2 regions of the Alicyclobacillus fodiniaquatilis genome follow, and region 2 is predicted to be linked to the other one. Evidence: predicted binding sites of a transcription regulator. Region 2 holds the regulator's gene; the other holds the start of a gene.
The links. The regulator CtsR, encoded in region 2, represses protease genes until heat stress. The targets are predictions, from matches to a motif close to ATGGTCAATAAAGGTCAAACA.
Positions count from the first base shown of each region.

Region 1: a site for CtsR is predicted at 4,378-4,398, ahead of clpP (ATP-dependent Clp endopeptidase proteolytic subunit ClpP). Genes of this name have one in related genera too.

Region 1 covers NZ_JBHUCX010000092.1:102,284-113,227, reverse strand. Annotated here, with positions in the region: gene acs (acetate--CoA ligase) at 1-1,468, opposite strand, end outside; gene ACFSB2_RS21970 (DUF1292 domain-containing protein) at 1,643-2,062, opposite strand; gene ACFSB2_RS21965 (YlbF/YmcA family competence regulator) at 2,019-2,402, opposite strand; gene ACFSB2_RS21960 (hypothetical protein) at 2,430-2,648, opposite strand; gene ACFSB2_RS21955 (IDEAL domain-containing protein) at 2,861-3,355, opposite strand; gene ACFSB2_RS21950 (hypothetical protein) at 3,590-3,790, shown strand; gene ACFSB2_RS21945 (YgaP family membrane protein) at 3,933-4,298, opposite strand; gene clpP (ATP-dependent Clp endopeptidase proteolytic subunit ClpP) at 4,454-5,032, shown strand; gene ACFSB2_RS21935 (cysteine desulfurase family protein) at 5,290-6,444, shown strand; gene thiI (tRNA uracil 4-sulfurtransferase ThiI) at 6,458-7,630, shown strand; gene ACFSB2_RS21925 (hypothetical protein) at 7,793-8,032, shown strand; gene ACFSB2_RS21920 (RsfA family transcriptional regulator) at 8,355-8,978, shown strand; gene ACFSB2_RS21915 (Ger(x)C family spore germination protein) at 9,126-10,370, shown strand; gene ACFSB2_RS21910 (hypothetical protein) at 10,367-10,849, opposite strand.
Region 2 covers NZ_JBHUCX010000001.1:59,443-70,386, reverse strand. Annotated here, with positions in the region: gene ACFSB2_RS00420 (ATP-binding protein) at 92-1,447, opposite strand; gene ACFSB2_RS00415 (TetR/AcrR family transcriptional regulator) at 1,962-2,537, opposite strand; gene ACFSB2_RS00410 (CtsR family transcriptional regulator) at 2,760-3,227, shown strand; gene ACFSB2_RS00405 (UvrB/UvrC motif-containing protein) at 3,247-3,765, shown strand; gene ACFSB2_RS00400 (protein arginine kinase) at 3,778-4,857, shown strand; gene ACFSB2_RS00395 (ATP-dependent Clp protease ATP-binding subunit) at 4,854-7,301, shown strand; gene radA (DNA repair protein RadA) at 7,446-8,795, shown strand; gene disA (DNA integrity scanning diadenylate cyclase DisA) at 8,808-9,887, shown strand; gene pssA (CDP-diacylglycerol--serine O-phosphatidyltransferase) at 9,933-10,664, shown strand; gene ACFSB2_RS00375 (PIN/TRAM domain-containing protein) at 10,904-10,944, shown strand, end outside.

The sequences.
Region 1 (10,944 bases), on a different contig from region 2:
TTTGGAAGCGTTCGTCATCTCCCCAGACGGTGCGCAGCATGGATGGCCACGGTTTTTTAATCACCAAATAACCGCCATCTTTGGCGTCGACCGAATTGCCTTGTTCATCGACAATGTCGATCTCAATGCCAGGCACAGCGCGGGTCGCCGAACCTGGTTTTGTCTCGACAATGCCTGGCAGTGGGGCAATCATGGCGCAGCCAGTTTCGGTTTGCCACCAGGTATCGACAATCGGGCACCGCTTTTTACCGATGTGCTCGTGATACCACATCCAAGCCTCAGGGTTGATGGGTTCGCCGACCGTGCCCAATAAACGCAGGCTGCTCAAATCGTGTTGTTCCAGGTATTGCGGGCCCCATTTCATAAATGTGCGAATGGACGTGGGCGCGGTATAGAGAATCGTGACCCCATAGTGATCGACCATTTCCCAGAACCTATCCCTTCCGGGATAATCCGGTGAACCTTCGTACATGACCACAGTCGCGCCTGCGCTGAGGGGGCCGTATACAATGTACGTATGGCCTGTGATCCAGCCGATATCTGCTGTGCAGAAGAAGATGTCGCTATCTTTGAGGTCAAACACGGTTCGCATCGATGTATTGGCGCCTGTCAGGTAACCTGCAGTGGTGTGGACGATGCCTTTCGGTTTCCCAGTCGTCCCGGAAGTGTAGAGCAGGAACAAAATGTCCTCTGAATCCATCTGTTCAGGCTCAAACGGCGTGGTGGGAGATTGTTTGATGAGTTCATGCCAATAGGCATCTCGTCCATCTTTCATCGTGATATTCGATTCCGCACCGACCCGTGATACGACCACCACTTGTTCAATGGGGGTCTCTTCCACAGCGATGTCCGCATTGGCTTTGAGCGGAATTTGTTTGCCGCGTCGCCAGCCGGCATCAGCTGTGATCAGGATTTTGGAATCCGCGTCAATGATGCGCTCACGCAGGGATTTCGCTGAAAAACCACCAAAGACAATGGAGTGTACAGCGCCGATTTTCGCGCAAGCGAGCATGGCGACGGGGAGTTCGGGAATCATCGGCAAATAAATGGTGACGCGGTCCCCTTTTTTGACACCCAATGATTTCAACATATGCGCAGCCTTATCCACTTCGCGGCGCAACATGTCGTATGTGATGACGCGTTGATCTCCAGGTTCACCTTCCCAGATGATGGCCGCTTTGTTTTTGCGCCAAGTTTCCGTATGGCGATCTACACAATTGTAAGCGGCGTTCAATTTACCCTCAATGAACCATTTTGCATGTGGGGGCTGCCAACTGCAAACGATTTCAAATGGCTTAAACCAACTTAACTCGCCTGCTTGTTCTGCCCAATATGTCTCGGGGTCGTCAAGCGCACGCTGATAGATGTTCTCGTCTTGGAAATTTGCCTGTGCACGAAACGATTCGGAAGGGGGGAAGGTCCGATTCTCATGGAGTAGTGTTGAAAGCTTTTCGGTTTCTACTGTCATGTGTAGATCCCCTCTCAAAAAATTAATGGTCTCGTTCACATTATATTGGAACTATTTAAAATGACAACCTCGAAAGAAAGGAGAGCGAGGCAAACAAGGGATACCGGCATGAAACGAGCCCTGCTCGCAGTGTGCGGAGCAAGGCTCGTATGCACAAATGGGTGATGGCGGTGTTTACGCTTCGTCGTCCTCTTCATCTTCAAAAAGGTCATCGTTGTATGCGTCGACAACCTTTTGCCATTCTTCATCGTCTTCGATCTCGGCGAGCACCATTTGGTCGCCTTCTTCACCGTCGATACGGAAGATGACGCCTTCTTCCATTTCTTCGTCGATAGGCAACAAAACAGCGTAATCTTTTTCATCGACGGTGAGAACCTCGCCAAGCACAAACTGATGTTCCTGACCGTTTTCATCTTCAAGCACAATCACTTCGTCTTCGTCGTGTTCGTGGTCATGTGTATGTTGATGCTCGTCCGCCATGATTTCATCCCTATCCGTTATCAAAATTTGGCTGTTCGCCATTTTCTGCGTCAGCATATCATCGTTTGATTTAAGTGTCAACGTGACTGGAATGGGCGAGTCCGTCCGCGTCACGCACTTGTACCGCTGAAGAAAGTCGATCCGTGACGGCTGTCAGCAGCTCTTCCAGTTCCTTTTGCGCTTGTTCATAAGCCTTGATTTCTGGTATCTCCTCCATTTTCTGCAATACTTCGTCTGTTTCCTTTAGTAAATAGCTGTAGTGCATGGGAGGGACCCGACGGGCTTGGAATTCGGCGACTTGTTCTCGGAGTTCGTGAAACTTCCGCAACAGATGAGCAGCTTCGCGATTGCGCTCCATGGCTGCTTGCGCATCTCGGTATGCAGCAAGCTCCGGCGTGTGCAAAATGAGCTCGGCGAGATCATCCGCTTCGGCAAGTAAGTCATTTCGATCCACAGTTCACACGCTCCAATGTGAATGGTTTTACACATCATGGCCGGCATGATGGCGGTCGTGCAGATGATTGTATGCTTCATAAGGTTTTGTGGGCTTATTTTCAATGGCATCGCCGATGACGCCAAGGATGATGCCACAGATCATGAAAATGGCAAGGAGCACAAAAGCGTGTACGATGATACCAATTAGGACAAATGCGAACATCAAGCCAAAGAGGAGGTACAGCAACCTTCTCGTCCTTTGCATGCGTATCCGCCCTTTCCCAAACAATCATCATTTTGCTTTTAGCATAACCAAAAATGGATTGCGGTAAAGATCCAGTTCAACTGAAATAAAAAAGGCGTGCATCAAGGCACGCCTTCATTATCGCATATTCGCTTCATCGGTGACTAGAGACATGTGAAAATCCATCAAACTTAAAAAGGCGAGGATTTTTTCACATGCTTCTTTTGCTTCTTTTAGATGTATCGTCTGGTTTGCCATCCAGACGGGTCGCCTTGTTCGTTTTGTAGTTCGGTGAGTTCCTTGACTGCGATATCAAATGCCAGTTTGTCACGGGCGTCCAGTGCCTCGTCGATTCGTTTCTTGACCATCTCTCTGCGCAATGCTTTTGCCTCAACTTCCGACAAAACTTCCTGTACCTCTGGCGGAATTGGAATATCTGGTAGATTCACAAATACGTAAAGTTTATCGCTGTTCATCGACTGTTGCATGAAGAACGTCTGCAGACACTGCAACACTTCTTCTGGTTGACTCACTTTTTTAATGCGTCCATTGATGGGAATGCGCGCAATCATTCCATGTCGGCCGATAATCAGTTGGGGCACGTTTTCTAAAACAATATTGGTCGCCTCGAGTTGCGCATGACGAGCGGCAAGAAAGTCGATGACGGCGTCCGCGCCGCTGGGGAGTAGTTTGGTTTTTAGTACAAGAATTTCTTCCTTTGTCATCATCGAAATCACTCCCTAAACACTTCTTGAGAAAAATTGGAGTAAGTTCTTGTATCATACGCCTTGACGGTCACTGTAGGTTGTCATGGAAGCCTAAACGGCAAATGGTGTGATGTTCATTGTATCAAAGTCGCACGTCAGATGAAAGTGCTATTCGCCTATTTTGCCATCACATACACCCTTTTCCGGTCTAGCTCGGACCTCACTTGAGGATACTACGTGCGGAGGGGATGGCGGATGGACGAGTGGGTGTATTTTGCAGGGTTGTATGAGTCGAAATTCGAAGCGTATTGTGCTGTGATGTGGGTGGAAGCGGACGACCGGATTCGCCGGACAGCACGTCCGACCAATGTGGAAATATACCGCACTCGTAAAGGAAAATACGGTGTACGCTTCAGTCGACAGGAGGCAGGAGTGCCAACGGCCACATCGGTTTAAACATGAGGGTAAAGAAAAACAGGGTCAGTCCACTCAGGTGATCTGTCAAAATCGCTTGAGCGGGAATGACCCTGTTTTATTTTGGTACAATTTGTGCGTAAAATATTAATGATGAAAAGGCTTGTTTCGATGTTGCAAAAATTTATTCCGATGGTTCGTGACTGTGCAGTTCTGACTGGCACGAGCTCTCTTCTGAAGTTGGTTTGGATTGAGGGGGGTGCTCAGTCTCCTGGTCACACGTTTTGGGCGCCGATGACTGTTTTGGCGACAGCGGCGCAATTGCGCTTGCTTTATTGCGGTCCTCCATGTTGCAAGACAAGGTTTGGCTGACGTATTGCAACGGACACCAGCCCGTCACGCTTTCCGCCACTTTCATCGCGCCGAACGACAGCAACAGCGCGTTGCCAAATGGGGAATGACGACGACGGCGGGTGGTTGCACAACCAATGGCCAAGATACCAGTGAACATTCGCATGTAGCGGTCAGCAGTCCCGATGTTCTGTTGCAAGCCAAAATCACCTCTTTTCATGTTTTGTGAACTCAGTATTTCCTGAACAGCCGCGTGTATGAGAAACGAATGTCAATTGACTTTGACTATTCTTGACTAAATGGTGTTTTTCGTGCATGATGGGTATTGTATTGAATAAGAAGGAGGCGTGTCAGATGAGCCTGATTCCGTATGTAGTTGAGCAGACATCTAGAGGTGAGCGCAGCTATGATATTTATTCGCGCTTGTTAAAGGACCGCATTGTCTTTTTGGGTACGGCAATTGACGACGATGTTGCCAATGCCGTTGTGGCGCAGTTGCTTTTCTTGGCGGCGGATGATCCTGAAAAAGATATTCAAATGTACATAAATAGCCCCGGCGGGTCGGTATCTGCTGGTCTGGCCATTTATGATACAATGCAACACATTAAACCTGCAGTCAGCACGATGTGTGTAGGCATGGCTGCCAGCATGGGCGCTGTACTTTTGACGGCTGGTGAAAAGGGCAAGCGCTATGCCTTGCCGAATTCTGAAGTGATGATTCACCAACCACTCGGTGGCGCAAGAGGGCAAGCTTCGGATATCGAAATTCACGCGAAACACATCCTGAAAACGCGCGAAAAGTTGAACAAAATTCTGAGCGATAGGTCTGGTCAACCGTTGGAGCGCGTGGAGCGGGATACCGACAGAGACAACTTCTTGTCTGCGGCGGAAGCAAAGGAATACGGCTTGATCGACGAAGTCGTCGTTCGCTGATCCGTCGCAAAACACGGGCGTCAATGTTTTGAGAGCCCGCAAGTGAAACGATTTTGTGAGCGTACGCGTCAACACCAGCTGAGTGTAAAATCAGGCTGGTGTTGACGCGTCTTTTTTGGTGGCATTATGCTTGTACGCGGCAGACTGCCATCCATGATGCTGCTTGCGTCAACAGCAGCATAGAAATGTGCGTTTATGAAGTATCACGGTTGGTGCGCGCAAAGCCATCAATTCACTTTCAGACAGGGGGGATGATGATGCCGGATCAAACGCTATATTTGGATCACGCTTCGACTTCACCTTTGCGGCCGACAGTCAAGCAATGTGTGACGGAGGCGCTCGACATCTATGGCAACCCTTCGTCATTGCATCATTTAGGGATGATTGCGGAAACGCGGTTGTCAAAGGCGCGTGCGCAAGTGCTTGCCGCCCTCGGCGCGAGAAATGGACAGCTTGTGTTTACGAGTGGAGGCACAGAGGCCAACAATCTCGCGATTTTGGGAAGCGCAGTGCAACTCAAAAATCGGGGTCGCCATATGATCACGACTGCAGTTGAGCACCCTGCCGTGCTTGAACCTATGCGGCAGCTTGAACGTCAGGGGTGGGATGTCACGTACATCGCGCCGGACGCCAACGGGGATATCGCGGTATCTGATATATTGCAAGCGGTACGCGAAGATACGGTTTTAGTGAGTGTTATGCACGTCAACAACGAAACAGGCGCGATAATGCCCGTGCAGAAATTGGCTGCACAGCTCAAAGCCTATCCCAAGTTGCGATTGCATGTTGACGGAACGCAAGCGTTAGGGAAAATGCCACTTTATCTAGGGAAATGGCCCATTGATTTATATACGGTGTCTGCACATAAAATTGGCGCTTTAAAAGGAACCGGCGCGCTTTATGTCCGAGAGGGACTTCGCTTATCTCCGCTAGTGCATGGCGGCGGACAAGAATTTGGCTTGCGTTCTGGTACGGAGAATGTGGTTGGCGCAATCGCTTTTGGCCTGGCAGCGCAAGAAGTGAGTGAACACTTGGGGGATGCGAATTTGGCAGTCCAGCACTACGAGCAATTTGTCGCCGGTTTGCGCGCGATTCCGGGGTGGACCGTTTATCAGCCGAAAACCGCTTCCTTTTATATCGTTGCAGCGTCACTAGCGGGATTGCGCGGCGAAGTCATCGTGCATGCGCTGGAAGCACAAGGGCTGTATATTTCCGCAGGGAGCGCTTGTTCAACGGCGCAAGGTACAAAAAAACGCAGCCATGTCCTGACCGCAATGGGGGTTGAAGCACGGCAGGCGGAGGCGTTTGTGCGATTTTCCTGGCAGCCGGAGACACCTTGGTCGCAACTTGCCGCCGCGCTTGAAATCGTTCGTGAACAGACATCTTGGTTAAAAAGCATGGTGGGGGTCTAAACAGGTGGATCGTATGTATGAACACATTCTTGTTCGCTACGGCGAAATCAACACAAAGGGAAACAATCGTTCGCAGTTGGAGCGTCTGCTTCTTTCAAACATTCAAAATGCGCTTGGCCAGTGGCCGCAAATCAAAGTTCGGCGGATCAGCAGTCGAACATTGGTCAGTTTACATGGGGCGCCTGTGGAAGCGGTGTTGGGAAAACTAGAAAAAGTATTTGGCATTCGTTCGTTGAGTCCTGTCATGGCAGCGCCGCTTGATGTCGCCGCGATAACGGAAGTTGCTGCGCAAGTGCTTGAGGAAGCGCGTCACTTGGGGTCGACTTTCAAAGTGAAAGTGCGCCGTGGCAACAAGCAATTTCCGCTCGATAGTATGGAACTGGCGCGTCATGTGGGCGGTGCGCTCGCAGAGCGGTTTACTGAATTGCAGGTCGATGTCCATGAGCCAAACGTCACGGTCCATATCGATGTCCGTGATGACGGCGCATACGTATATGCAGATGTCGTTGAGGGGGCAGGCGGCTTTCCGGTGGGCATGAGCGGACGCGTGGGCGCGTTGCTGTCTGGCGGTATTGACAGTCCCGTTGCGGTTTGGCAGGCCATGCGCCGTGGGCTTGTGGTTGATCTCGTCCATTTTCACAGCTTTCCGTTTACGAGTGAACGCGCGCAGCGCAAAGTCGAAGATTTGGCAAAGACGCTTGCAGGCTGGTCGGGATCGCTCAATCTCAATCTCGTTTCATTGACACAGACACAGGCCGCCATTCGGAAATCCTGTCCTGAAGGACTTCGTACCATTCTCTTGCGCCGTATGATGTTTCATATCAGCACAGCCTTGGGCAAACAGTATGGTTGGTTGGCGTTTGTCACCGGGGACAGCTTAGGCCAGGTGGCAAGTCAGACACTATCTGGGCTTCACGTGGTTGATGAAGTGACCGATTTGACCATCATCAGGCCGCTTGTCGCCGAGGACAAATTGGACATCATTCGCCGTGCACAGGCAATTGGAACTTATGAAACGTCCATTTTGCCATATGACGATTGTTGTTCTTTGTTTGCGCCAAAACGTCCGAAAACACAACCAAAGCGAGATGAAGTGCGTTTGGCTGAGGCAGAGCTCGACGTGGAAGGTCTGATTGCAGCAGCGCTGCAAGCCGTTGAAGTGAAAAAAATAGACCGCGATGCGTGATGTGTCCCGCATCAGCAAAATCATGAAAATACGAGTCCATCAAGGCAGCGCGGCTGGTGTACACCAAAGTACCAATTCATTTCCAGGGTAGATCCATCGTTGACAATGGACGAAGCATGAGCTTTCCCACAGTGGGCAACACTACCGCTAGGAGTGAGGCCTGTGGGAATCGTTCGATTGATATATCGCACTTTTAAGTTGTTTTCGCTATTTTACACACTGTGGCAAACGACGCGTGTGACGCGTCTGTTCTTTGTTGTTCGCATGTTGATACGCCTGTTTCGCAAACGCTCCGCTAGGCGCAAAAGGCCAAAGATGGCGTTTACGTTTGTCGGAGCCAATCACACGGAGATATATCGACGGCGCGGTTGGCGGCGAATTCACAGAAAAAGTGAAAATTGATGAAAGAAAACCCCGGACGGACAGGGCTGATCAAATGTGATCGGATCTGTTCGTCTGGGGTTATCTCATTTGGGGACAGACAATCATGTGAACTGTCCGGCATCATCACCAAGACGTTAGTCTTTTGCGGGCATCGCAGGTGGTGTGCGCCAAGGTATCGATTTCATTTTCAGAGTAGCGATGTGATGTTTAAGCCCTTGCAAAATTGGATATAACAAATGATAGTCTCGTGATAACTCTTAAGTACGCACGTGCGGATGTGGGTTACTAACAAACAAAAGAACTGTAGGAGGAATTTAGGATGCGTCAAACATCACGCGCCATGCGCCAAGATGCATGGACAACAGAAGACGATGAAGTGTTGGCAGAAGTTGTTTTAAAACATATTAAGCAAGGGAGTACACAACTGGCTGGTTTCAACGAAGCTTCGCGCAGGCTTGGCAGAACCGCTGCAGCTTGTGGCTTTCGCTGGAACGCCTGTGTGCGCAAACAGCAGCGGCAAATCATCGAAATTGCCAAAGAGGAGCGCAAGAAGAGCAAATCGGAACGCGTTCAAGCGCAAATGGAAGGCGGAGATTTGGATCACCCAACAGCAACGCTCATGTCTTGGGCCCAAGTTCTACGCTTTTTGCGCCAGGAAAAAAACACGGCTCAACACTGGGCTTCAAGGTGGCGCAATGCGGAACGCCAATGTAACGAATGGAAAGCGCGCTTCAAAGAATTGCAAGAGGAACACGGACAAATTCGCGAGGAATACATGCAACTCAAACATGATTACGAAACGGTTTCCGAAGATTATAAGGCGCTGGTTCAAATCATGGAAAGAGCGAGAAAAGCGACATTGCTTGACGGCGGCGAGTTGGCGCAAGGGTTTATGTATCAAATTGACGAATACGGCAATCTCGAACGTGTGGAGCACGAGGAGCCAATGGAGCGAGCTGAATAAGCTCGCTCCATTTTTTAGCCATACATATTTTTGTGCATGATGTAAATGTTTCCGTGTCACCCTATTGGCGAGGAGCGTCCGAGGAAGGTGACCGTCATTATGTTTAGAAAACGTGGTAAACAAAGCATTTGTGCTGGAAGGCGCCATGTGTTAAAGCGATTGTGTGTTGTGCTGATCTTACTGTCATCACCTGTGGCCATGACTGGCTGCTATGACAGGCAGGAACTGGAGCAACAGGCGTTTGTCAGCACGCTTGGAATTGACAAGGGGCCAAACGGACTGATTGATTGTACGCTTCGCATTTCAGTGCCAGTCAATCCGTCGGGCGCTGGAGCGAAAGGTGGCATGGAGCCTTTGGCCAGCACGAAACCTGTGACCGTACGCGCGCACAGCATCAATGAGGCCATGGTATTAGCGGGAGGATCCATTGAACGCACCATTACCTTTTCACACCTGACACTGATTATCTTTGGCAACGAACTTGCCAGAGATGGTGTCCTCACGTATATTCAGCCACTCATTCGCTATCAGCAATTCCGCCGCAGTGTGCTCATGTCCATTTCTAAGACGACTGCCCTCGACGTGATCCAAGCGGACAAGCCGATGCTCGACACCTCAATCGTTCGGGTGGCCGACGGTATGGCGATGGTGGGCGAGAGATCCGGCATTATTCCAGTTTGCCGCTTGCATGATCTCGCCAGCGCATTGGAAAATCCGCATCAATCTGTCATTGCACCGCTTTATAACATCAATGACTTCGTCAAAAACGACGATGCGACATTGCCTGATAACGACAAGATTTCCTATGAGGCAGGCAAGGTTCTGCGCTTGGGCGGCAACCCTGTAGAGTGGATGGGGGCAGCGGTCTTCAAAGGGGACAAAGTGGTTGATTATTTGAATGGGGAGGATTGTATATACATACGGATGCTAGAAGGCGGGCTGTACCACGCAAAACTGGACTTGGACGATCCGTCCGAAACAGGTCAGGATATCAGTGTATCCCTCCACAAGGAGCGCGCGCCGCAATACAAGATTTCGCTGACCAATCCAGTGCAGATTCATGTGAATTTGCCCGTAGATGTGGATGTTGACAATGTGGCGAGCGGGATCGACTATGCCCAAGCTGGTAAACGCCGTATTCTGGAAAAAGGATTGAGCGAACAGGTAGATCAAAAATTGCATCAGGTGTTGGAGCGGCTGCTGGTCAAGGACAAAACAGATGTGGTTCCTGTGTCAAAGTACATTCGAGGCAAGTTTAGAACGTATCAACAATTTGCTGATTATCCTTGGGATGAGCAGATGAAAGACGCCAAAATTGTGGTGAATGCCGATGTGCATGTTCGGCGTTTTGGCGTACAAATGGATCCATTGCGCAAATTAGACCAGGATTAAGGCCACAACATGGTGGCCGTAGCGCCAGGGACACGGTTTGGCACTGGTTGTCGTTGTCCCCGCTCCTGCGTTTCTCTAAGTGGCCTTTGCGGTCGTTGGTAGCCCCAAGGCGAACTGTAACGTGGTACATGTGGGTTTGGCAACTGCAGATGGGGTGGAACTTCCACGCCTTGTGGACCGGATTCTTTTTCATTTGAAGAAGTATCATCAGCAGAATCATCGTTCGTCTGGAGATTGGACAGCGTGGTTTGCGCCACGCTCTTGAGCAAAATGTTGAACATTGGACTTTCGACGATTGTGAGCAATTGTTTCGCCTGCCATTGTGTCGCATCGCCAAACGCGTCGCGCAAGGCCGTTGAAATGGCCAGCGTGAGCCGTAGATATTCTTTATGAGAAAGGCCAAGTTTCTTTGCCTCAGCACGAATTCTTTGTTCCAATTTCGCCTGCGCCACTGATGTTTTACGTGTTTTCTGTCTCATGGTCGGATTGTTCACTCCTTTCGCGCCGTTTACAAAAAGGAGGGCCAGGTCGGCGCACGGCCACCGGCCTGGCTTTTGCTCGCGGTGCTGATTCA
Region 2 (10,944 bases):
GGGCTTTTTGTGATTGGGGTGACCCTCGCGGCGACAGCAGCGGGATCGAACCGGGTTGTGTCCGTTTGTGGACGCGGGCAATGTAGACGAATTAGTTTCGTCTGACATCCATGTAACCCGTTGACGCAGTTTTCTCCCCTGTATATATAGGTAACCGCAAGGAAACTTTCGTTCCAATATTGGGTTGACTTTGGATTGTGATTTTTCCGTTAAAATGGTCCAGTAATGTTTTGACCATGTATAAGCCAATGCCTTGTCCGCTTTGTTCCTGATTGAGTTTTCCGTATTTACGAAAAAGCGCTGCAACTTGCTTTTCTGTCATCCCTATCCCTTGGTCTTCCACATGGATGATCAGATGATTATTTTCAATGGAAGCCAAAATACAAATTGTCGTCTGTTCCGCGCTGTATTTAATTGAATTGTTGATCAAATTTGACAATATCAACCGAAGACCAATTGGGTTGCAGAATATTCTTTCGTCTCCGGTTAAATCAAGCGTATGAGTCAGTTGGATATTCTGAAGCCTTGCTTTGATGCCCATGAACTCGACGGCTTCCTGTAAGAGGGGCATGAGATGGACATCCTCTTTATTCCAAAGCGCATCGTTGCTCAGCATTTGTTCGGTGTTGATAATGTCGGTCATTTCATTATCTACAAGATCGACATAATCCATAATCAATCGCAGTTTATCTCTGCTCTCAGCACTCAAGCCTGGCTCTGTTTGTGATATCATGTATGCGTAAGCTTTAATGACAGTTAAAGGATTGCGTACCTCGTGGGAAATCACATGGGCAAAATCCAGTTTTTGCTTGTAAAAGTTGCGCTCCGACTCCATTTCGGAGTGAATTGAAATAGAAGGGAATATGACTTTCCCTTCACTGTCACTGTACAGGGATGAACGCACCAATTCTGTGTCTGTCATCAGATACTCGTGATTTCTCATCAGCATTGTCTGCAACGAAGCGGTCAACACTGCGCTGTTGTAGGCGCATACACCAATCATGCGCATATCTTGTAGTGCCATGTCTGAGTTCCGTTCATGATTTTCTAACTTTCGTACGATGTCATCCTGTGCTTTCCAGACAACGTTAGACCAAGTGCGCAAAGGGATATGATTGGATATGTATGCGTTCGATATGCTGTTAAAGTGTTCGACAATGGTTTTGGAATAAAAATCTCCGTATGCACTGTAAAATTGCTCATTATTCATGTAATGAACCTTATGTAAGTCTTCTTTCGTTAAAAAGTAACTTAACCTCTCTCTGATGTTCTGAAATACACTGCTGCTTTCAATTAATAGAATATGATGTTCCTGCTCGATCCCGGTGCGAATATATGCAATTGCGTTGTTTAGATAGAGCGCTGGATCTTCATAGAGGTACAGTATATGAGCACCATTTGACAACTGTAAATCCTGTGTCAGTTGAATGATTTTATCATTGAGCATCAAGCGCTGCGACCTCTTTTCCCTGACCTACATAGATTGAAGCGTCGTTTTGTGCTACTAGGATGTGTTGAGCCAATATGCTTCGTGTCTTGATGGTTTGCGGAAACCTTCACATCCGTGAAAGGGCATCACTTCCATCCTTTGTTTGTATGTAGACACGACATATTCTCTGATAAGTCGTCAAACTTCGACATCATACCTATATATTATAAATGCTTTTAACAAAATGAGAAAAGATATTGACAGATCAGTTGAGTTTTTTTCAAAATAGCATTTTTTCGCATTGATCTAGCACGTGGCAAGTGGAAGAAACATGGACTTCATCAGCAAAGATGGGTAATGGAGGACCAACATTCATCAGTGCGGCACTCAAATGGAAACTTGTAGCGTAAATCAAAAGTACAGCAGACCACCTCAGAAGCCGGTCTGACTATCAGTGAAGCTTTACTCTTTCTTTAAAATAAAGGGGCAGTCATCGGCGCAATCCGATTCGCATCATGAGACGTCTTTTTTTCTAATGAGTGGTCAATAATCCATCTAAGAATAGTTTGCTAAAAGTGTGGGCGACATCGTTGGCATTCATGGAACCGGAGGGGCGGTACCATCGGTATACCCAATTACATGCGCCTAAGATGGCAAGCGCAGTGACACGGGGGTGATGAACTTGGAATTCTCCATTTTCACTTCCTTCATTTAATATCTGCGTGACGAGATCCAAATACGTGTCGGTCATTTTCTGAATGACGCCTTGTGGCGCTTCGCCAAGTGAAAAAGCTTCTCTCCACAACACTGTGGTCGTCTCCAGATTTTCAATGGACGTCTGCACGTGCATGCGGATCATCGCTGCTAATTTTTCTTGGGCAGTCATCGGTCGGGCCAGGATCTCTTGAAGTTGTTCATTAAATTGACGGATGGCTGCGTCAGCAATTTGCATCAACAGCTCTTCCTTCGATTGTATGTAATGATACAGGCTGCCTTTTTGCAGCCCTACAGCGTCGGCAATATCCTGTACGGAAGTGGCTTGGTACCCTTTCTGTTCAAACAGTTTGACTGCAGCATGCAGAATTTCCCTTTGCCTGTTCGAGGACATCGGCGAGTTCCTTTCTTATCCTGAACCAGCATATTTGTCGTTGTGCATGTTCATGGATGAAGGTCATATTGGGAAAAGTGTACCGTGAAAACGTTTAATTTTCAATGAACGGTTGATCCGCTTGCGTTTTCAAATGTGCGGTGTATAATAAGGTCAATGAAAGTCAAAGTCAAAATAAGTGAAAGTCAAAGGCGGTGCTGCCGAGGATGGGAGTAATCAGCCATGCCAAACAACATATCCGATGTGATCGAACAGTACTTAAAGCGCATTTTAGAGGAAAGCGATGTTGGGTTTATCGAAATTCAGCGTAGTGAACTGGCTTCTTTATTCCATTGTGTTCCGTCGCAGATCAATTATGTGATAAGCACCCGTTTTACGATGGATCACGGCTATGTCGTCGAATCAAAGCGCGGCGGCGGCGGCTACATCCGGATCCGGCAAGTGCGGCTGGATCCAGAGCATACATTGCTACAACTGCTGCGGGACTGGGGTGACGAGGTCACACAAAGTGCCTCGGAAGCGCTGATTGAGCGACTTGAGCGCGAACAGTGGATAACCGGCCGTGAGGCGGCGATGTTGCAAATTATGTTGCGAAGAGAGGTTCTGAGCGTCGAGTTGCCTTTGCGGGATAGATTGCGAGCTCGACTGCTCTACACGGCGCTTCAAGTGCTTGCCACCTATGAGGATTGATGTCAGGGAGGTGTCCTGAATGATTTGTGAACGATGTCATGAACGTCCAGCTACGGTTCACGTCACCAAAATCGTCAATGGCGAGAAGACAGGTTATCACCTTTGTGAACATTGTGCCAAAGAGCAAGGTGAGATTTTGAACCCGTTTGTTGCGGGCAACGCGTTTGATTTCAACAAGTTGCTCACTGGGCTTTTGAATATGGAGTCTTCTTCAGGTTATGCGCCAGTGCAGACAAGCAGTTTGCGGTGTGCCAATTGTGGGATGACCTATAACCAGTTTACTAAAATGGGGCGCTTCGGCTGCCCTGATTGTTATGACAATTTCTCAAGCCGTTTGGAGCCGCTATTACGGCGCATACAAAATGGCAACGAACATACGGGTAAGATACCGCAAAAATCTGGTCAGCGCGTTCAGCAGCTTCGCAAGTTGGACCAGATGCGGCGCGAATTGCAGCAAGCCGTGGCTGATGAGCAATTTGAGCATGCCGCACAGTTGAGAGATCAAATTCGGGCCTTGGAAAAAGGCACGGAGGACTAGGGAGGGATACAGGTGTCATTAAGCGATTTTTTGCAGCATGCGATGAGTCAGTGGATGAAAGACGGAGGGCCAGACGATGACATCGTGTTGACCAGTCGCATCCGTGTCGCACGAAATCTACAAGGCTATCCGTTCCCGATTTTGCAGACGGACAGTCACGCCAATGAGGTGATAAATGCCGTTGGCGAAGCTTTTCAGACCGACGCCATGTCGGAGCATGGGGAATATGAGATGATTCGCTGCCGAGATTTGGCTGCGCTGGACAGACAAGTGCTGGTGGAAAAGCACCTGATCAGCCCTGATTTGGCGGAACAAGAGAAACGCGGCGCAGTCATTCTCCGGCGCGATGAGATGGTGAGCATCATGGTCAATGAGGAAGATCATTTGCGGTTGCAATGCATCATGCCGGGGTTGCGCCTGAATGAAGCGTGGCAACTTGCCAGCAAGATAGACGATGCGTTGGAGCAGAAATTGACCTTTGCCTTTCATGAAAAATACGGATACCTCACAGCGTGTCCGACGAACGTCGGCACAGGCATTCGCGCCTCTGTGATGATGCATCTGCCGGGGTTGGCCTTGTCAGGCAGCATCAATCGCCTACTCACCGCTGTCTCGCAAGTGGGTCTGGCTGTACGGGGAATTTACGGTGAAGGTTCTGAATCATTCGGGAACCTGTTTCAAGTATCAAACCAAATCACTCTCGGCGAGACTGAAGAAGAGATCATCGGCAATTTGGAAAGTGTTGTTCATCAATTGATTGAACACGAGCGAAACGCAAGAGAAGGTCTTCTTCAGCGCAACCGTATTGAATTGGAGGACAGAGTCAGCCGTTCGTTCGGCCTGTTGGCTTATGCGCGGCGCATGGACTCCAAAGAGACATTGCAACGCTTGTCCGATGTGCGGCTTGGGATCGATCTCGGCATCATTCAAGGCGTATCGGCGAGTATTCTCAATGAATTGATGGTGACGACGCAGCCCGCTTTCCTACAGAAATACTTTAAGCGTGAGCTGTCTGCAACAGATCGCGATATCCGCCGCGCGGCGCTGATTCGCGAACGACTTCGTCTAGATGACACGGAGGTGCATGGATAATGTACGCACGCTTTACAGAACGAGCACAAAAAGTTTTGGCGTTGGCTCAAGAAGAGGCTTCCCGACTGCGGCATCCTGGTGTGGGCACAGAGCACGTGTTGCTCGGCCTTGTCCGCGAAGGGGAAGGCATTGCGGCTCGCGCATTGCAAATGCTTGGTGTCCAGGCAGATAAAGTCCAACAGGAAGTAGAGCGGATCATCGGGCAAGGGCAAAGTCAGGGCCAAGGCCAAGGCGGTCAGATGACATATACACCGAGGGCAAAAAAGGTGATAGAGCTTTCCATTGATGAGGCTCGTAAATTAAATCACACCTATGTTGGCACAGAACACATCTTGCTTGGGTTGATTCGCGAAGGAGAAGGCGTGGCGGCGCGCGTCCTCGCAAACATGGGCATCAGTCTGAACAAAGCGCGGCAACAGGTGCTGCAGCTGCTTGGCGGCGATGCAGCCGACATGGCGGGTGAGAAGGACAGTTCAGCGGGGACGCCAACGCTGGACAGCCTGGCCCGCGATTTGACGCAAATGGCGCGCGACGGCAAGGTTGATCCGGTGATTGGACGCGCCACCGAGATAGAACGTGTGATTCAGGTGCTCTCCCGTCGGACCAAAAACAATCCGGTGCTCATCGGTGAGCCTGGCGTGGGGAAGACGGCCATCGCGGAAGGCCTTGCGCAGCGGATTGTGGCTGGGGATATTCCGGAAACATTGCGCAACAAACGCGTCATGGTGCTGGATATGGGCACGGTGGTTGCAGGGACAAAATACCGTGGTGAATTTGAAGATAGACTGAAAAAGATCATGGACGAAATTCGGCAAGCGGGCAACATCATTCTGTTCATCGATGAGTTGCACACCTTGATTGGCGCTGGCGGCGCGGAAGGCGCCATCGACGCTTCGAACATCTTGAAGCCGGCGTTGGCGCGCGGCGAAGTGCAATGCATTGGCGCGACGACACTGGATGAGTATCGCAAGCACATCGAAAAGGACGCTGCGCTTGAACGCAGATTCCAGCCGATCACGGTGGATCAACCGACGCCGGAAGAAGCCTTGGAAATTCTGCGCGGTTTGCGCGACAGGTATGAGGCGCATCACCGCGTGAAGATCACGGATGAGGCGCTGGAGGCCGCAGTGCGCTTGTCGGATAGATATATCTCGGATCGGTTTTTGCCGGATAAAGCGATTGATTTGGTGGATGAAGCGGGATCGCGCGTTCGCTTGCGCACGCACACGGCGCCGCCGAATCTGAAAGAGCTGGAACAAAAGCTAGAAAAGGTGCGCAGTGAAAAAGACTCTGCAGTACAGGGGCAAGAGTTTGAACAGGCTGCAAACTTGCGAGATCAGGAACAGAAGATCAAACAGGAATTGGAGCAGTTGAAGGAACACTGGCAGCAGACGCAGCAGCATGACGATGTGCGCGTGACCACGGAGGACATTGCCCATGTCGTCGCTGCTTGGACGGGGATTCCGGTCAAACAGTTGGCTCAGGAAGAGTCGGAGCGGTTGTTGCACATGGAAGAAATTCTGCACAACCGAGTTGTCGGGCAGAACGAGGCAGTCGAGGCGGTTGCGCGGGCCATCCGACGCGCGCGCGCAGGCCTGAAAGATCCGAAGCGGCCGATTGGTTCGTTCATTTTTCTTGGCCCAACAGGTGTGGGGAAAACCGAGTTGGCTCGCGCGTTGGCAGAATCGGTCTTCGGCGATGAGGATGCGATGATTCGCATTGATATGTCCGAGTTCATGGAGCGGCATTCCACGGCGCGCTTGGTTGGTTCGCCGCCGGGATACGTCGGTTATGACGAAGGTGGCCAATTGACAGAGAAGGTTCGGCGCAAACCCTACTCGGTGGTGCTGCTGGACGAAGTCGAAAAGGCGCATCCTGAAGTGTTCAACATCTTGCTGCAGGTGCTCGATGATGGTCGTCTGACAGATGGCAAGGGGCGGACAGTCGATTTTCGCAACACGGTCATCATCATGACTTCCAACGTTGGCGCTGAAGAACTGCGCAAGGGCGGCAGTGTTGGCTTTAAGCCGGGGGCTTCCAGCCAGTACAACGATATGAAAGAGAAAGTGATGGAAGATCTGAAGCGCACATTCCGGCCGGAATTTATCAACCGGATCGACGAAATCATCGTCTTCCACGCCCTGGACGAATCGCAAATCAGCCACATCGTCGATTTGATGGTGAGCGATCTGCAAAAACGCCTGGCAGAACAGAATATCCAATTTACTCTGACAGAGGAGGCCAAGCAATTTTTGGCCAAGGAAGGGTTCGATCCGCAGTATGGCGCACGGCCGTTGAAGCGGGCAATTCAAAGACATATCGAAGACAGATTGTCGGAGGCTTTGTTGGCTGGCACCGTGAACAAGGGCGACGCTGTGCGGATTGGATTGGATGGGGATCACCTGAAGGTCGAGCCAGCGGGCGCAATGGCTGCAAACTCGTAAAAAGTGGAACACAATCTGTAGGTTGTCAAACCCGTCGCGATTGCGGCGGGTTTTTCTGCGATACGGGATGGACGCGGCCCATTCGTTCGGTATGATGGTAGAGGGAATCTGTGTAAAGGATGTCCGCAAAGGGGAGAACGGCGTTTGGCGAAAACAAAGACGCAGTACGTTTGTCAAGCGTGCGGCCATATTGAGATCAAATGGATGGGGCGCTGCCCTGGTTGTGGGGAATGGAACACGCTGGTGGAAGAGACGGTTGCGCCGATGAGGTCGACGGCAGTTGCCGCAACGAAAGCATCGCCGCAGCCGATTCAGTCTATCCCGGCGCAAACCGAGCAGCGGTTTCAAACCGGAATGACAGAGTGCGACTGGGTGCTGGGCGGTGGGATTGTCCCTGGTTCACTGGTGCTTATCGGCGGGGATCCGGGGATTGGCAAGTCCACCTTGTTGTTGCAGTTGTCACAGGCGATTGCCTCACAGCAAAAGCGCGTGCTATACGTCTCCGGCGAGGAGTCCGCGAGTCAAATCAAGCTGAGGGCGGAACGGTTGGGCACCGTGCATGATGAATTGTACGTGCTTGCGGAGACGGACTTGGATTTGGTGATTGAGAGCGCAATGCAGGTCAAACCTGATTTCTTAATTGTGGATTCCATCCAAACGGTATTTCGGCCGAGCTTGACATCGGCGCCTGGCAGTGTGGCGCAAGTGAGAGAGTGCACTGGCATGTTATTGCGCGTCGCGAAGTCGCATAATATTGCTACGTTCATCGTCGGGCATGTGACGAAAGACGGCGCTTTGGCTGGACCTCGCATGCTTGAGCACATGGTTGACGCGGTACTATACTTTGAAGGCGAACGTCATCATATGTATAGAGTATTGCGCGCCGTGAAGAACCGATTTGGTTCAACCAATGAGCTGGCGGTTTTTGAAATGCATGACAATGGATTGCAGGAAGTGTCCAATCCTTCTCTTTTATTTCTGTCAGAACGTCAGACGATTGTCCCAGGGTCGGCAGTGGTCGCTGCGATGGAGGGTCGGCGGCCATTATTGCTTGAGGTGCAGGCTTTGGTTGCCCCCACGGGATTCGCGACACCAAGGCGCATGGCCACGGGCGCTGATTACACGCGGGTAAATATGCTGCTGGCGGTGCTGGAACGCCGAATGGGCATGCAGGTGCAAGCGTGTGACGCCTACGTCAATGTGGCTGGTGGCGTGCGTGTCGATGAGCCTGCAGTAGATCTCGGCATTGCCATGGCGCTGGTCTCCAGCCATCGGGATAGACCTTTGGCGCGTGGGGATATCTATATTGGCGAGGTCGGGTTGACCGGTGAAGTTCGTACAGTCACGCGGTTGGCGGAGCGACTGCGCGAAGCGCAAAAATTAGGCTTCCAACGTTGTGTTATTCCAGCTGGTCAAACGGTGACCGAGTCGTTTCCTGGGGTGGAAATCGTCCCGGTGCAAACACTACAGGATGCAATGCTTCGGGCCTTTTAGAGGTGAAAGATGATGAAAGAAGACACCAAACGGGAAATCACCATCAACAAGATTTTACGGATGGTCGCACCAGGGACTGTGTTGCGTGATGGCATAGAAAACATCCTGCGGGCGAAGACGGGAGGGCTTATCGTCATTGGCGCTTCGGAAAAAGTGCTGTCCATCATGGATGGCGGTTTTTCCATCCAATGCGAATTGACGCCGTCCCACCTGTATGAGCTCGCGAAGATGGATGGCGCAATCATTGTCAGCGAAGATGTCAAACGGGTGCTTTTTGCCAACACGAATCTCAATCCGGATCACACCATTCCGACGTCTGAGACTGGCACGAGACATCGGACTGCTGAGCGTGTGGCGCGGGAGACAGGGCAGCTTGTGGTCTGTATATCACAGCGGCGCAACGTGATCACATTGTATCAAGGGCTGTTTAAATATGTATTACGTGACATAAGTGTTATCTTGACAAAGGCAAACCAGGCGATGCAAACTTTGGAGAAATACAAAACCGTGTTAGATCAGGAATTGACCAATCTGAGCGCGCTGGAATTTGAAGAGGCTGTTACACTGGATGAAGTGACGACGGTCTTGCAGCGATTTGAGACCGTGCTGCGCATCAAGGCGGAAATTCGCCGACATATTACAGAGCTCGGGAGTGAAGGCCGACTGGTCAGCATGCAGTTGGACGAACTTGTGGCAACGGTTGACGAGCAGGCATATTTACTGGTGAAAGACTATATGAATCATGGACATGATGTGACGCCACATCATGTGTTGTCGTTGTTCCACGGCATGCCAGCCGACGATTTGATGGATGGCGCCAAAATGGCGAAGGCCATGGGTTACGCGCCGAGTGTCAATGTTCTCGAAGAGGTTGTGCCATCGAGAGGGTACCGCGTGCTGAACAAAATCAGCCGCTTGCCGCAACCGGTGATAGAGAATTTGGTCGAACATTTCGATATCCTAACCAATATTTTGTCGGCGAACGTGGATCATCTTGATGAAGTTGAAGGGGTCGGGGCTGTTCGCGCGAGAATGATTCGCGATGGGCTGCAACGCATTCAGGAGCAGGTATTAATTGATCGACATATTTAATTTGTCCTGATGGTTTTTTCTGTTATTCTCTGGGAGGTCATATCATTGTTCACGAAGGCGATTCCCAGTGTTCTGACATTGGGCAACTTGGTCATTGGCATGGTGGCTATGTTTGTCGCGAGTCACGGTCGCTACGACTCAGCTGCCTTGCTGGTGGTCATTGGTATGTTTTTAGATGGATTGGATGGTCGTGCGGCTCGTTTATTACATGCGGAAAGCGAATTTGGCAAACAGTTGGACTCATTATCTGATATGGTGACGTTTGGAGTCGCTCCTTCTTTTATCATGTTTGAGGTGATGTTGCGTCACCTTGGGTTTATCGGACTTGTTCTGGCCATCTGGTTTCCCATGTGCGGCGCGATGCGCCTGGCCCGTTTTAATGTGCAGACCAAATCTTCTCATTTCTTTGTCGGACTGCCCATCACTGCTGCGGGTGGCATTTTGGCCACCATGGCTTTATCAAGGCCGGTGTTGCATCCGGCGATTCTCATATTGCCGCTTGGGATGTTATTGCTGTCTTTTCTCATGATTAGCAACGTTCGCTATCCCAATTTCAAAAAAGTCGCGATCCCGAAGTCGTCAGTTGTTCTGATTCCTGTTTTCGCGATTGGCTTCTTTATTTTGATCAAATTTCACTACGTCCGCGTCGACTGGTTGATTTTTGGGATTTTGGCGATTTATGCGGTGTACGGTATGTTGCGGGGGCTGCAGTATCAGACCGCGCGTCGGCGTCAGATGAAATCCGGTGAAGATGTGGATTCTACGAAATATCTTTAGTGTATTTGACCGTCATCTAGGGAAAAGACTTCAACAGTTCTATAGCAGTTTTGTGTCGGGGCCACATGTGTGGTCCTTTTCCTTTTGACGCTGTATAAGCGGGATGCTAAACTAAAAGCACTACCCCAATATTTAGAAGGTTGTACACTTGTACGGGCGTTTGTTCCATCTGCTTGCGAAAAGAATGATTAAGTCGCATTCTCTTATGCCCATACTATTGACAGGAGGTGACTGTTTTTATGCTAAAAAAAGTGGTTCACTTGTTTTTTGCGGTTATCGG